Regions from separate parts of the Stenotrophomonas sp. 220_Sma genome, predicted to be linked through region 2. Evidence: predicted binding sites of a transcription regulator. Region 2 holds the regulator's gene; the other holds the start of a gene.
The links. Region 2 encodes FliA, which starts transcription of late flagellar genes. Its sites were predicted from a motif close to TAAAGTTTNNCNNNCNNNGGCCGATAA; they were not measured.
Positions count from the first base shown of each region.

Region 1: ACZLIB_RS06710 (methyl-accepting chemotaxis protein) is a predicted target of FliA. The motif match lies at 4,212-4,238, and genes of this name have one in related genera.

Region 1 covers NZ_CM151348.1:1,408,967-1,416,437, reverse strand. Annotated here, with positions in the region: gene ACZLIB_RS06725 (ABC transporter permease) at 1-196, shown strand, start outside; gene ACZLIB_RS06720 (ABC transporter permease) at 193-1,320, shown strand; gene ACZLIB_RS06715 (glycine zipper 2TM domain-containing protein) at 1,423-1,791, opposite strand; gene ACZLIB_RS06710 (methyl-accepting chemotaxis protein) at 1,958-4,180, opposite strand; gene ACZLIB_RS06705 (barstar family protein) at 4,460-4,852, shown strand; gene ACZLIB_RS06700 (glycosyltransferase) at 4,881-5,873, opposite strand; gene ACZLIB_RS06695 (O-antigen ligase family protein) at 5,873-7,150, opposite strand.
Region 2 covers NZ_CM151348.1:2,196,138-2,203,608, forward strand. Annotated here, with positions in the region: gene motD (flagellar motor protein MotD) at 1-494, opposite strand, end outside; gene ACZLIB_RS10320 (flagellar motor protein) at 496-1,236, opposite strand; gene ACZLIB_RS10325 (chemotaxis protein CheA) at 1,338-3,170, opposite strand; gene ACZLIB_RS10330 (protein phosphatase CheZ) at 3,173-3,778, opposite strand; gene cheY (chemotaxis response regulator CheY) at 3,778-4,170, opposite strand; gene ACZLIB_RS10340 (RNA polymerase sigma factor FliA) at 4,228-4,971, opposite strand; gene ACZLIB_RS10345 (MinD/ParA family ATP-binding protein) at 4,968-5,855, opposite strand; gene flhF (flagellar biosynthesis GTPase FlhF) at 5,842-7,464, opposite strand.

The DNA.
Region 1 (7,471 bases), 790 kb from region 2:
TCAGCTGCTGCCGCTCAGCGCCTATATCAAGCTGCAGACCCAGCAACAGTTCATCGGTTCGCCGCTGCAGGTTTCGGTATGGCCGATGGCCACGTTGCTGCTGATGTCAGTGGTGGCTGGCGGCATCGGTGGGCTGCGCCTGATCGCCTTCGCGCGTACGCCCGAAGCCGCGCAACCGGCGGGGGCCGACGCATGAGCGCACTGTGGCGCAGCCTGCGGCAGACCCTGATGGCGGTACTGTGCGACCGCTATGCGATCGTAGTGATGGTCGGCGCGGTGATCCTGTACTCGTTCTTCTACCCGGCCGCGTATCGCCACCAGGTGGCCGGCAACCTGCCGGTACTGGTGGTGGATGAAGACCACAGTGCCACCAGCCGCGAGCTGCTGCGAAAGCTCGACGCGTTGCGGGTCGCACGCGTGGTCGGGCAACCGGCGGACATCGACAGCGCGCGCCAGCAGCTGGAAGCCGGTCATGCCGAAGGCATCGTGCTGATCCCGGCCAACCTGGAGCGCGACATCCTGCGCGGCCATCCGGCCAAGCTGGTGCTGCTCGGCAACGGTGCCTACCTGGGCCGTGCCAGCTGGGTGCTGGGCAGCGTGGCCGATGCACTGGGTGCCTTCGGTCGTGACGCCGTGGTCGGCCAGGCCGCCTTCATGGGCGCGCCGCAGGCACCACCGGTGACCCTGGTGCAGCGCCCGCTGTACAACACCCAGGAAGGCTATGGCAGCGCCATCGTGCCGGGCGTGGCCGAGCTGATCGTGCACCAGACCCTGCTGATGGGCATCGGCGTCCTGCTCGGCGGCCGTCGTCTCGCGCTCGGCCGCCGCCTGCGCTTCGACCTGCCGACGTTGGCCGGCATGGCACTGGGCTTCGGCCTGATCGGCCTGTTCGGCCTGTTCTATTACGCCGGCTTCACCGCTTGGGTGCAGGACTATCCGCGCGGCGGCAACCCATTGGGCCAGCTGCTGGGCGGCACCTTGTTCATCGCCGCCACCGTGGCCTTCGGCCTGTTCGTCGGCAGCTTCTTCCGCACCCGCGAACGCGCCTTCCAGTACATCATCGCCACCTCGATCCCGCTGTTCTTCCTGGCCAACCTGTCGTGGCCGGCGGTGATGACGCCACCACCGCTGGTCTGGCTGGCGCAGCTTCTGCCGACCACCTCGGGCATCAACCTGATGGTGCGCCTGAACCAGATGGACGCCCGCCTGGCCGAAGTCAGCCACGAACTGATCACCCTCACCGTCCTGCTGCTGCTCTACGGCAGCCTCGCCAGCTGGCGCCTCCTCGCAAAAAAGGGGACGGAGGGGATTAAGTCGTAAACGGCAGATTGGGGGATTACGACTTAATCCCCTCCGTCCCCTTTTTCCGTAACGTTCGAGTACTGCGGCGTGGAAGGGGAAGCGGGGTCTGGCTGCGATCGATCAGCGGTAGACGCGTTCGCAGCGGCGTTCCACCACGCGGTCGCCGTTCTTCTGCTGGCTGTTGCCCTGGATCTGGCGACCGGCTGCACCACCTGCAACGGCGCCTGCCACGGTGGCCAGCTTCTTGCCGTTGCCGCCACCTACCTGGTTGCCGAGCAGGCCACCGATCACGGCGCCGGTAGCGGTACCCGTGATGCGGTTCGGATCGCGCGAGTTGCGCTGCACTTCCACGTTCTTGCAGACCACGCGGCTGCCGTCGTTGAACTTGCGTCCCTCATCGCGCGGGCCATAGGTCTGCGCGCCGGCCACCGACGAAGCTGCCAGCAGGGTGCCCAGCACAAGCAATCGGGTCGAGGTCTTCATGGCCATCTCCTGAGTTCCGGTATGGCGCCAGTGTCCTCCCGCGGTTGGCAACCGGAAGTGAAATGCGCGTGTCCGCCACTTCATCGGCCATGGCACGTTCAGGAAGAAAATCCGCGCCCATCGCGACCAGCCGTCGCGATGGGCGCCGTCTCCCTGCCGGCGTGCTGCCTTGCTAGAACTCTTCCCAGCCACCCGCATTGGCAGCCAGCGTCGGCTCGATCCGCGGCGACAGCACCGCGGGCCGGCGTACCGGCGCAACCGATGCCGCCACGGCTGCCAGCGCCGGGCGCACCGCGGCAGCAGCGGTCACCGCCCCCGTGCGGAACACCGAAACCGCCTCGGCCAGCAGGTTGGCCTGCTCCTCCATCGAGCGCGCTGCAGCACTGGCTTCTTCGACCAGCGCCGCATTCTGCTGCGTGGTCTCGTCCATCTGCACCACCGCCTGGTTGACCTGCTCGATACCCGAACTCTGTTCCTGCGAAGCGGCGGAGATGTCGGCCATGATGTCAGTCACGCGCTGCACCGAGGCCACGATCTCGCCCATCGTGGTGCCCGCCTGGCGGACCAGCGCCGAGCCATCGGCGACCTTGCCGACCGAATCCTCGATCAGCCCCTTGATCTCCTTGGCCGCACCCGCCGAGCGCTGCGCCAGCGTACGCACTTCGCTGGCCACCACTGCAAAGCCCCTGCCCTGTTCCCCGGCACGCGCAGCTTCGACCGCCGCGTTCAGCGCGAGGATATTGGTCTGGAAGGCGATGCCATCGATGACCGAGATGATTTCGGCGATCTTCTTCGACGATGCCTCGATGGCCGACATCGTGGTGACCACCTGGCCCACCACTTCACCGCCCTGCGAGGCGACACCATGCGCGCCGATGGCCAATTGGTTGGCCTGCCGTGCATGCTCGGCATTCTGCTTCACGGTGGAGGTCAGTTCCTCCATCGATGCTGCCGTTTCTTCCAGGTTCGCCGCCTGCTGTTCGGTACGCCGCGACAGGTCGGTGTTGCCCGAAGCGATTTCACCTGCGGCCAGATTGATGCTGGAGGCGCTGGCCTGGATGCGACCGACGATCTGCTTGAGCTGGTCGACCGTGGCGTTGCAGTCATCACGCATGCGCGCGAACACCCCATGGAAGTCGCCCTGCATGCGCACGGTCAGGTCGCCGCGCGAGATCGCCTGCAGCAGGGTCGACACCTGCACCAGGTTCTCGTCGGTGGTCTGCATCAGGCGATTGAGCCCGGCCACCATGTCGCGGAAATCGTAGGCGAAGCGGTCTTCATCGCCGCGCAGGCTGAAGTCACCGGCCGCTGCAGCGGTTGCCAACCGGCGGATCTCGCTGTTGATCGCCGACAGGCTGGACTTGGTTTCGTCCATCGCCTGGGTGATCGCCGCCTTCTCGCCCGGCAGCGGGTCCATGTCCACCGACAGATCGCCGCGTGCGTAGTGTTTCATCACCTCGATCAGCCGGTTCTGTACCTGCACGTGCGATCCAACCAGCGCATTGGTCTCATGCACCATGCGCCCGTAGTCACCGGGGAACGCGCTCTCGTCCATGCGGTAGCTGAGGCTGCCGGCATCGTGCTGGCGGGCCAGCTCCCCCTGTGCCGCCATCACCGACTGCAGCTGTGCCTGCATGCGCTGCATCGACTTCAGCAGCTGGGTCACCTCGTCGTTGCCGGTGGCGTCGATGCTGCTGTCCAGGCGGCCACTGGCGATGCCGTCGGCCAGCTTCACCGCTCCTTCCAGCGGGCGGGTCAGGCTGCGGGTGATCGCCCAGGCCGCCAACGTCCCCAGCAACAGGCTCAGTGCCCCGAACGCGATCGACAGCGTGCCGGTCCACGATTCGGTTGCGCGGTACTCTTCGCGGCTGCGTTCGGTCAGTGCTTCCTGGTGGCGCAGCAGGGCCGAAATGGATTCATTCCAGGCCGTTGCCAATCCGTGCTCGGCCAGCAGCTCCTTCGCTGCACCATCGAAATCCCCCGCCTTCATGCGCTCATGCAATTGCTGGGTTGATGCATCGGTGGCCTTGCGGGCCGCCTCGATGCGCGCGACCAGGGTATCGCCGGTAGCGTCACGCGGAATCTTGATGTACTTGGCCCAGATACCGTCATAGGTCCGCGACAACTCCTGGGCACGCTGGTAATCCTTGTCGAACTCGTCACCCCGCTTGATCACCATCAGGCGACGATGCATCAGCACCGCGTTGTTGGTATCAAGCATGTCATTCAACAGGCGCATCTTCACCATGTTGACGTCCACCACTTTCTCGAACTGGGCGGATTTCAGCTGATTCCCATACAGCACCAGGCCGACGATGGCCATGATGAACAGCAGCAGCAGACCGAAGCCGGCGCCAAGCCGGGATCCCACACGGAGATTACGTAAGGCAAGCATCTCAATTCCCTTGATCGTGGCCGTACGTTCGATGGCGGCGCAGCGGAGGGAAACTTTACGGGACTTTATATATGGACCGATCCAAATATATGGAACTGTGCAGGCAGTCAGAAAATGCGGCGACCGATAATGGCGCCATATCCTTATCGAATACCGCTGACACGCCAGCGCCCGATGAAAATCACGCAGGATTAACACCATAATAACGCCCCCCATCCAGGGCGGCCCGGATTATCTGCGCCGGACACAACCGTCGCCCCGGAGGGCTACAGTCTGCAGATGACACGGATCCTGCACATCGAAGGCGCGTCCATCAACGACATCGCCAGCCTCTACGTGGAAATCAATCGTGTATTCATGGCCGACGAAGACTGGCAGCTGGGCGCAAGCCTGGACGCGCTTGATGACCTGCTGCACGGGGGCTACGGCGCGCTCGCCGGTCATGCCACCGCCACGGTGGTGTGGCGCGACATCGCCCACAGCCGCGAGGCACTGGGCCGCGAGACCACGCGCGCCTGGCTGCAGTCGAAACTCGATCAGGGCGGCAGGTTCAACGGTCCGGCCATCCACGCTCAGTTGACGGCACTGTCACTTGGCCAGGGACAGACCTACTTCGAGATCGTCATGGAGATCTTCGGCAGCCATCCGCAGATCACCCTGGTGCCAGGCTGAGCACTCTGCAGCAACCAGCCGCATCAACTCAAAGCTTGGCCAGGGCCTCGCCCAGCCGGCGTGGGAACGCCACTTCGCTGGCCAGGTGCCATGCGCGTGCATTGGCGCCCAGCCGGGTCCACTCGGCCTCGTCCATCGCCAGCGCACGCTCGACGGCCTGTTCCAGCGCCTTCTCATCCACATGCCAGGTCCTGGACAGATGGCAGGGCGCGCCCTCGTGCGCGGCAACCAGGATGCCGCGGCTGTCGTCGATCATCTGGTTCATCGGCGCGCCATCGCAGGTGATCACCACCGCCCCGCAGCTCATCGCTTCCACCAGGTAATGGCCCCAGCCTTCGGTCTGCGACAGGCACAGGTGGAACGCATGTTCGTTCTGCAGGCGCTGCACCTCCTGGTCGGGCAGGCGCTCGCGGACGATCCGCAGGTTCGCGGCCCCGCCCTCATCTTCGTCCGAAGGGCCGCCGCGCAGGATGGTCAGCAAGGGCCACTCCGGATGGCGCTTCCAGACCTCGACCAGCGTTGCCGTGCCCTTCATGCGACTGGTACCAGCTGCATGCAGGAAGCTGCGCGGTCTGCGCGGCACCGCCGGGTCGTAGCGGTCACGGCTGCAGAAACCGACTTCCAGCGCGCGCATGCCCAGCGCATTGAAGATGCGCGTAGCGTCTTCGGTCTTGGTCAACAACGCATCGAACCGCGGCAGGATCCGCAGGCTGCGTGCGGACACCCATTCCGGATTCGGAATCAACAGATTGACCTCGGCCAGTCCGAAGCTTGCCGGCCGGACATGCTCCAGCGAGATGTTGATGTCGAACCGGGCCGGCGTGCGCCCCAGGCTCAGCCACGAGGCCAGCAGCCTGCGCAGGCGCATCCCGCGGAGCTTCCAGGCCCCCCCATTGCGCACCGCGTCCAGACGGCTGACCGTCACCGTGTGCCCGAGCTGCTGCAACGAGCGCTCGATCACCTGGATGTCATGGGACAGGCCACGCTGGTTGTCGGCGGCCAGCAGGTGGATATGCGCCATCAGGAGGGACTCCCTGGCCGGCGCAGGTCGCGCGCAGGCAAGGCGGTCGCCAGCATGAAGCCCAGCACCAGGTAGAAATAGAACGAATGCGGCATCGCCCGGTAGAACACGTTGTCCGTGAACGCCGACAGCGCATAGACGATGACCACGGCAAGTCCGGCGGTGGCGATCATCGCGGTGATGTCGTCGGCGTGGCCGAGGCGCCGCACGAAATGAATGCCGGGCAGGATGAAGACCAGCAGCATGATCAGCAGCAACGGCACGCCACCGGTCACCGCCGCTTCCAGGTACTCGTTGTGCGGGTGGTTGTAGCGGAAGATCGACTCGGACACCTCGCCGCGGGCGATGCCCTCACGTGCATAGGTACCGAACTGGTTCAGGCCCACCCCCGCCACGGGATGCTCGGCGAAGGCGTCGACCGCCACGCCCCACATGGCGATGCGCTCACGGACCGAGCCGACCTCGTTTTCCTGGTTGAAACCGGAGATCTCGCCACTGACCTCACCGAAGCGCTGGATCACCTCATGGTTCAGCACCGAGGTGGCACCGACCACGCCAATGACCAGGGCACCGACGAAGGCCAGTGCCCCCCGCCAGCGCCGGGTGCGCCGGACGTGCACCGCAATCACCATCAGCATGGCGGGAATGAACGCCAGGATCGGCCCGCGGCTCTGCGCCAGGATCGAACCGTAGACGCCAACGGCGATGGCCACGCCGTGCAGCCAGCGTTCGGCCGGATGCACATTGGGCTGGATCAACCGGATGACCGAGAACAACGCCATGCACAGCGTCACCATGGTGAACTCGATGGCCGTCCATTCGCCGCCACTGAAACCGTGCGCGCGTTCAAGGCCCATCACGTGGTGCTGCACGATGCACGACCCGCCGAAGACCAGGGTGGACACGGCGAAGATCTTCCAGATCAGGCGCCAGTCCAGCGCAGTGGCGAACACGGCAGCGGTACCCAGGTAGAGCAGTGTCTGCGCCGGCAGATCCAGCTCGTTCCAGCGCAGCCCGTGCCAGAGGATGCTGTAGAAGGCATAGGCCAGGCGCAGGAAGCAGACGATCACGATGAACCGGGCGATGCGGTAGCGCAGGCGGACATCGGGCTGGCGGCGGATCAGGACCACGCCGGTGACCAGCAGGGCCAGCAGCAGCACCGCCTTCAGCAAGGTGTAGGGTGCGGAGCCGGCAAGCGGAACGATGGCGACCAGGATGCTCAGCAGGACGGTACGCCAGGTGTAACGAGGTTCGGCGGCCATGCAGGCTGCAGTCATGCTTGTTCTTTCCATCAACGCCCGCCCGGGGGATAAGTCGCCCCGGTTTCCATGGAGGCCGCTTGGCGGAAATCGCCGGGGCTGACACTACCGTGGGCCCCTGGGGAAATCAACCAAAGTGCCGGCGCAGGGGCGCAGGCGTTGGCACACGGACAGCCCCCGGGCCCAGCGCGGGTGCCGCGGATCATCGACCGCCCCAGGTCGCTACACTAATGGCCTCTCCGGCCATGCCTGCGCGTGGCCACGCCCCGACGCCCTGCCAAGACGCGAAACGCCCCAAGTGACTGATACGAAAGACAACACCAGCAACGCCAAGGCGTC
Region 2 (7,471 bases):
CTGTTGATCTCGACTTCGATCCACAGCTCGGTGCGGCGCACGCTGATCATGCCGCGGTCGATCAGCGGCGCCAGTGCGGCGGTCAGGCGGTCCGCGATGCTGTTGAGCTGGCGCTCGGCGCGCGCGATCTGCTCCTGGTTGTGCACCGAAACAGGCATGCGCATCTGCGAGGCCATCGACGGCAGCAGGGTCGGGTCGTGCGACGGCGCAGGCGCCGAGGGCCCGATCTTGGTGCCGGACTTGATCACCGAGGGGCTGTCCCAGCCGCCACCCTGCACCTGCTTGTTGCCCACCTGTACCGGATTGATGGTGCGCGGCGCGCCCCCGAAGGCATCGGTCAGCGCGTCGGCCATGATCCGGTACTTGCCTTCGTTCACCGAGGAAATCGCGTACATGACCACGAAGAAGGCGAGCAGCAGCGTCATCAGGTCGGCATAGGGGATCGCCCATGCTTCGTGGTTGGCGTGCTCTTCGTGGTGCTTGCGGCGGGCCATGTCAGTGCAGGAAGCCGGAGAGGTTGGTTTCGATGTTGCGCGGGTTTTCGCCCTGGGCGATCGAGATCAGGCCTTCGATGACCATTTCGCGGTCGCGGGTGTTGTGCGAGATCACACTCTTGAGCTTGGCGGCCACCGGCAGGAACAGCAGGTTGGCCGAGGCGATGCCGTAGATGGTGGCGGTGAACGCGGCGGCGATGCCGTGGCCGAGCTTGCTCGGATCGGCCAGGTTCTTCATCACCGCGATCAGGCCAAGCACGGCACCGATGATGCCCAGCGTCGGTGCATAGATGCCCATCGCTTCGAAGACCTTGGCACCGGCCTGGTCCTGGTGTTCCTGGCTGCCCAGTTCGATTTCCAGCATGTGCCGCATCGATTCGGGTTCGACGCCGTCCACCAGCAGCTGCAGGCCCTTGCGCAGGAACGGGTCCTGCTGTGCTTCCACCTGCGATTCCAGGCCCAGCAGGCCCTGGCGGCGGGCGATGTTGCTCCACTCGACGATCTGCTGGATCAGTTCGCGGCGATCGCTGTGCGGCGGGCGCACGACCCAGCGCACGATCTTGAAGGCATGCTTGAACACCGCCGGCGAGGTGTGCAGCAGGATCGCGGCGACGGTGCCGACGATGACGATCACGAACGCCGCAGGCGACCACAACGACGCCAGGCCGGCGCCCTTGAGGATGCTGCCGCCGACCAGCGAGGCCAGGGCGAGAAAGAGTCCAATGAGGCTGAGTCTATCCATGGTTCCGGTATCGGCGTGTATGAATGGGACTTGAGACACCGGTAGATCGCGTACAGACGGTAGTCACAGTTTTCGGGGCGCCGGGCATGGCCCGGCGGGGGTCATCGCAGCCCGTCCACGTCCAGGATCAGCGCCATGCGACCATCGCCGATCAAGGTTGCACCGGCATAACCGCGCAGGCCGCGCAGCGCTTTCGGCAGCGGCTTGATGACCACTTCCTCACGCCCGCGTACCTGGTCCACGACCAGCCCGAAGCGCGCTTCGCCAGCCTGCAGCACCACGATGGTCAGCAGCGGCGAGGCGGCCGGCGTCACATCCAGCCACTGGCGCAGATCGACCAGCGGCAGCGTGTGCGAGCGGCGGTCGAGCACGGCACGGCCATCGAACCAGCCCAGCGAGGTGCGCGGCGCGTGCAGCACTTCCATCACGCGGGCCAGCGGCAGCGCATAGACGTCCTCGCCGGCCTGCACCAGCAGGGTCGGCAGGATCGCCAGGGTCAGCGGCACGCGGATCAGGAAGCGGCTGCCACGGCCCAGTTCCGACTGGATCTGGATCTGGCCGCTCAGTTCGCGGATGCGTGACTGCACCACGTCCATGCCGACGCCACGACCGGAGATGTCGGTGACCTGCTGCTTGGTCGAGAAGCCGGGCAGGAACACCAGGTGCAGGCACTCCTCGCTGCTCAGGCGCGCGGCGGCTTCCGGATCGATCAGGCCCTTCTCGCGCGCCTTGGCGCGCAGCTTTTCCGGGTCGATGCCGGCGCCATCGTCCTGTACCTCGATGCTGACGTAGTCGCCTTCCTGCTGTGCCGACAGGCGCACATGGCCCATCCGTGGCTTGCCCTGTGCCTCGCGCAGGTCGGGCATTTCCACGCCATGGTCGATGGCGTTGCGGACCAGGTGCACCAGCGGGTCGGCCAGCGCTTCGACCAGGTTGCGGTCGAGCTCGGTCTCGGCGCCGATCAGTTCCAGGTCCACTTCCTTCTTCAGCGAGCGGGCGACGTCGCGGGCAACCTTGGGGAAGCGCGAGAACACCTTGCCCACCGGCTGCATGCGGGTGCGCATCACTGCCGACTGCAGGCGGGCGGTGGCGATATCCAGAGTGGACACGGCCCGGTCCAGCTCTTCATCGCGCAGGCGTGCACGCAGGGTCTTGAGCCGATTGCGTGACAGCACCAGTTCGCCGATCAGGTTGACGATCGCGTCCAGGCGCTTGGTGTCCACGCGCACGGTATGTTCGGCCTCGGCCAGCGGCTTGGCGGCCGGCTTCGCCGCCGGTGCCGGTGCGGCGACCGGGCGCGGCGCTGCGATCGGTGCCGGTGCCACCACGGCCGCAGGCTTGGTGCCCGGTGCCGCGCCACCGTGCAACTGGTCGAGCAGGGCTTCGAACTCGTCTTCGCTGATCAGTCCGTCGTCGGCCTTCTTCGCTGGCGCGACCGCGGTCGGCGCGTTGCCACCATGCAGCTGGTCGAGCAGAGCCTCGAATTCGTCGTCGGTGATCAGGTCGCTGTCACCCGCGGTGGGTGCTGCGGCGGCGGCGGGTGCAGCCACGGCACCGCCGTGCACGTCGAACTGTGCGATCAGGTCCGGCGGCGCATAGCCCGGCTCGGTGCCGGAGGAAACCGCGTCCAGCATCGACTGCAGGTAGTCCAGCGATTGCTGGGCCGCGTCGAAGTGGTGGGCCTGCAGCACGGCCTGGCCGGCACGTGCGGCGCCCAGCGCCTCTTCAGCGGCATGGCACAGCTCGACCATGGCGGTGACGCCGAGGAAGCCGGCGCCGCCCTTGAGCGTGTGGTAGCCGCGGAACACCGCGTTGAGCTGGTCGCTGTCCTGCGGTGCCTGCTCCAGCGACACCAGCTGTTCGCCGAGGCGATCCAGGATTTCCTGTGCCTCGATGATGAAATCGGCAGTGATGTCGTCGGATACCGCGCTCATGCTTACAGCCCCAGATCCGACAACAGGTCGTCGGCGTCGTTCTGCGAGACCGCGTGGCGGTCCAGTCCCTTCAGTGCCGGCCCGGCCAGTTCCGGGTCGGTGCGATGCTGTTCCGGTGGCAGGCCGAGCGCGCCGAAGCCTTCGTGCACGCGGCGGACGATGCCGACCACGCGACGGATGATCTGCCCGGTCAGGTCCTGGTAGCTCTGGGTCAGGGCGATCTCGGTCAGGTTGTGGCGGATGCGCTCGAGCTGCGCGTCCTGGCCCGGCTGCAGGCCTTCGGCGCGCAGCTGTTCGGTCAGGCTGCGGCATTCCTCGGCCAGGTCCAGGGTGCGGTGCGTGGCCTGTTCGGTCATCGCCACCACGTGGTCCAGTCGCGCGCAGGCGTCGTCCAGTTCGCCGGCTTCGCTCGGCACGGTCGGCAGTTCGCCCAGCGCCTGTCCCAGCTCGCGGGCCAGCCGCGAGAGGCCGCTCATCATCGGCTGCGTGCGCAGCGCGACCAGCCCGTCGATGCGCTGCCGCCAGGCGGCCTCGTCACCGGATTCGAGCGCGTCCAGGGCCTCCTGCAGGCGCAGGGCGAGGGCGTTCTTGTCGACCGTGGTATCCATCAGGCGCTGGCCGCCAGGCGTTCGAAGATCTTGCCGAGCTTCTCTTCCAGCGTCTGCGCGGTGAACGGCTTGATGATGTAGCCGTTCACGCCGCTCTGGGCGGCTTCGATGATCTGCTCGCGCTTGGCTTCTGCCGTGACCATCAGCACCGGCAGGGTCTTCAGCTTGGCATCGGCACGGATGGCCTTGAGCAGCTCGATGCCGGTCATCACCGGCATGTTCCAGTCGGTGACCACGAAATCGAACGGCTGGCTCTGCAGCAGCGACAGCGCGGCATGCCCGTCCTCGGCTTCGGCGGTATTGGTGAAGCCCAGATCGCCCAGCAGGTTCTTGACGATTCGACGCATGGTCGAGAAGTCGTCGACGATCAGGATGCGCATGTTCTTGTTCAAAGCAGAATTCCTTTGTTGTTCATTCCGGACGGCCGGGGGCAGCCGCCTCGGGGATGTTCATTCTTCGAGGCCTGCGTCGGCAGCCTCGAACAGCTTCAGCCGGCCACGCAGGCGCAGTACCGCCTGGCCGTGGATCTGGCAGACCCGCGACTCGCTCACGCCGAGCACCGCGCCGATCTCCTTCAGGTTCAGTTCCTGCTCGTAGTACAGCGAGAGCACCAGTTGTTCGCGCTCGGGCAGGTGGCCGATGGCCTTGCCCAGCTCGCGACCGAACTCGCCGCGCTCCAGTACCTGCTGCGGGGTCGGCCCGCCCTGGGCGACGGTGTCCAGCTCGCCCTGGTCCTCGATGCGCGATTCCAGGCTCAGCACCTGGCCACGTGCAGCGTCTTCCATCAGCCGCAGGTACTCAGGCAGCGGCATCTCCATCGCGGCGGCCACTTCAGTGGCGCTGGCGGCACGGCCACTGCTCTGTTCCAGGCGGCGGATGGTGGCGGCGGCATCACGTGCACGGCGGTGCACCGAGCGCGGGACCCAGTCACCACGGCGGATCTCGTCGATCATCGAACCACGGATGCGGATCGAGGCGTAGGTCTCGAAAGAAGCACCCTGGTCGGCGTCATAGCTGCGCGAGGCTTCGATCAGTCCCATCATGCCGGCCTGGATCAGGTCGTCGACCTCGACGCTGGCTGGCAGGCGCGCGGCCAGGTGGTGGGCGATGCGCCGCACCAGGTCCGAATGCTGGGCGATGACTTCGTTCGCCGCCGAGCGCTGCACTTCCCTGTACTGGGCTGCGCCTTTCATGCCGTCACCCCACGCTGCTTGAGGATGCGTTCGAGGAAGAACTCGACGCCGCCACGCGGTTCGGTCGGCGCCTGCCAGCGCGCGGTACGGCGCGCGATCTCGGTGATCGCCAGCGCCGCCGGGCTGGACGGATAGGCCTTCACCACCGGCTGCTGGCGCTGCACCGACAGGCGCAGCCAATCGTCCTGCGGCACGCAGCCCAGGTAGTTCAGCGAGACATCGGCAAGGAACTTCTCGCAGACGCGGGTCAGCTTCTCGTACAGCACGCGGCCCTCGTTGGGGTCGCGCACCATGTTGGCCACCACCTGGATGCGGTCCACGCCACGCTCGCGCGACAGCACCTTGATCAGTGCGTAGGCGTCGGTGATCGAGGCCGGCTCGTCACAGACCACCACCACGGTGTCCTGTGCGGCCTGGCAGAAGGTCAGCACGCCATCGGTGATGCCCGCGGCAGTGTCCACCACCATGATGTCCAGCTCGCGCTCCAGCTCGGAGAACACGTTGACCAGGCCAACGTGCTCAGCCGGGGCCAGCTCGGCCATGTGGCGGCGGCCGGACGCGGCCGGGACCACCAGCACGCCGTTCGGGCCTTCGACGATGACGTCATCCAGCGTGCAGCGGCCGGCGACCAGGTCGGCCAGCGTAAAGGTGGGGTTCAGGCCCAGGATCACGTCGATGTTGGCCAGGCCGAGGTCGGCGTCCAGCAGCAGCGTGCGCTTGCCCATGCCGGCCAGCGCCACGGCCAGGTTGGCCGACACATTCGTCTTGCCCACGCCGCCCTTGCCGCCAGTGACCGCAATGGTGCGCACAGGGCCGAGCGGCTCGCTGCGGGTGGCCGACAGCGGGAAGGTCTTGGTCAGCTTGGCGTACTCACGCGACGGCATGGTTCAACTCCGGGTTGCAGGGCATATCGGCCGCGCGGCGCAAATCTTCAAGGCGAAGTACAAGATTGGCTGCACTGGCCCGGTGCAGGTCCTCCGGGACGTCCTGGCCATCGGTCACCCAGGTGATCGGCAGGGCATGATCCACGGCCACCGACAGGGCATTGCCGAAGCGGCCGGTCTCGTCCAGCTTGCTCAGTACCAGGCCCTGCAGGTTGGCGGCGCCGAAGCGGCGGACCACCTCGTCCATGTCGCCGAAGCTGGTGTTGGCCGGCAGCACCAGCAGGGTGCGGACCTGGCGCGCGGCACGCAGCCACTGCAGCTGGGCGGCCAGTGCGCGGTCGCGCGGGCCCAGGCCGGCGGTGTCGATCAGCACCAGCTTGTAGTCCTTCAGGCGTTCCAGCAGCTGGTCCAGGTCGGTGCCGCTGTTGGCCTCATGCACCGCGATGCCGAGCTGGCGGCCGTAGCCGTACAGCTGCTCGCGGGCACCGATGCGGGTGGTGTCGGTGGTGACCAGGGCCACGTCACGCGGCGCGTGCTTCTCGGCGAAGCGCGAGGCCAGCTTGGCGATGGTGGTGGTCTTGCCGGCGCCGGTCGGTCCGACCAGTGCGATCACGCCACCTTCTTCCAGCGGGTCGACCGGGGCGATCGGCAGCTTGCGCGAAATCAGCCCCAGCATCAGGCCGCGGCCTCGATGGGCCTCGGTCTCCAGCGGGATCTGCATGGCCACGTCGCGGGCCAGGCCGGCATCGAAGCCATACTCGTCCATCAGGTCCAGCGCGGTGGCGCGCACCGGGCAGCCGCGCAGGCGCTCGTCGGTGAAGCGGTTCATCTCGCGCTCGATCACATGGCGCATGCCGGCCACTTCCTGGCGCAGCTGGCGGATCTCGGCGTCGTCCTGGGCCACCAGGGTCAGTGCCGGGGCTGGGGCCAGCACGGGGGCAGCGCCGGTTTCGTCGCTGGCTTCGACCGGTGCCGGTTCGCTGGCGACGATCCCGGGTTGCGCTTCGGTCACGGCAGCGGTCGGCAGCGGCGGCGGCTGCACGGCCGACGCCGCGCTTTCGTGATGCGTCTCGTGTGGCGGGTCGATCTGGAAGCGGGCGCGGTTGGCCGGTGCGGCGGTGCTGGGCGCCGGTGCGACGATGGCTTCGGCGAACGGAGCGAAGATCTGATCCGGCAGCGCCGGTTCGTTGACGGCGGCGCGTGCCAGGGTGGCGGCGAAGCCGGTGCTGCCGCGGGTCGGCACGATCTCGTCGGCGCTGTCCAGGGTGCGGCCGGTGGCGCCGACCGCAGCGCGGGCGAGGGCAGCCACGGCCGAGGTGGTTGCGGCGACCGGTTCCGGTGCCGGGGTATTGCTGCGGCGGCGGGTGACCGCGGCGATCACCGCGTCGGCGGCGGTGCGCGGCTTCGGCGCCGGCGGCGGAGCGATGTCACGACGCGAGGCTTCCAGTGCACGCTGCACGGCGCTCTCGTCGTAGTTGGCGGCGGCGACGATCTCGATGCCTTCCTCGATCCGGCGGTTGGACAGGATCACGGCGTCAGGACCATGTTCCTTGCGCACCAGGTTCATGGCCGAGCGCATGTCGGCGGCGACGAATCGTTTGATTTTCATGCTGTGG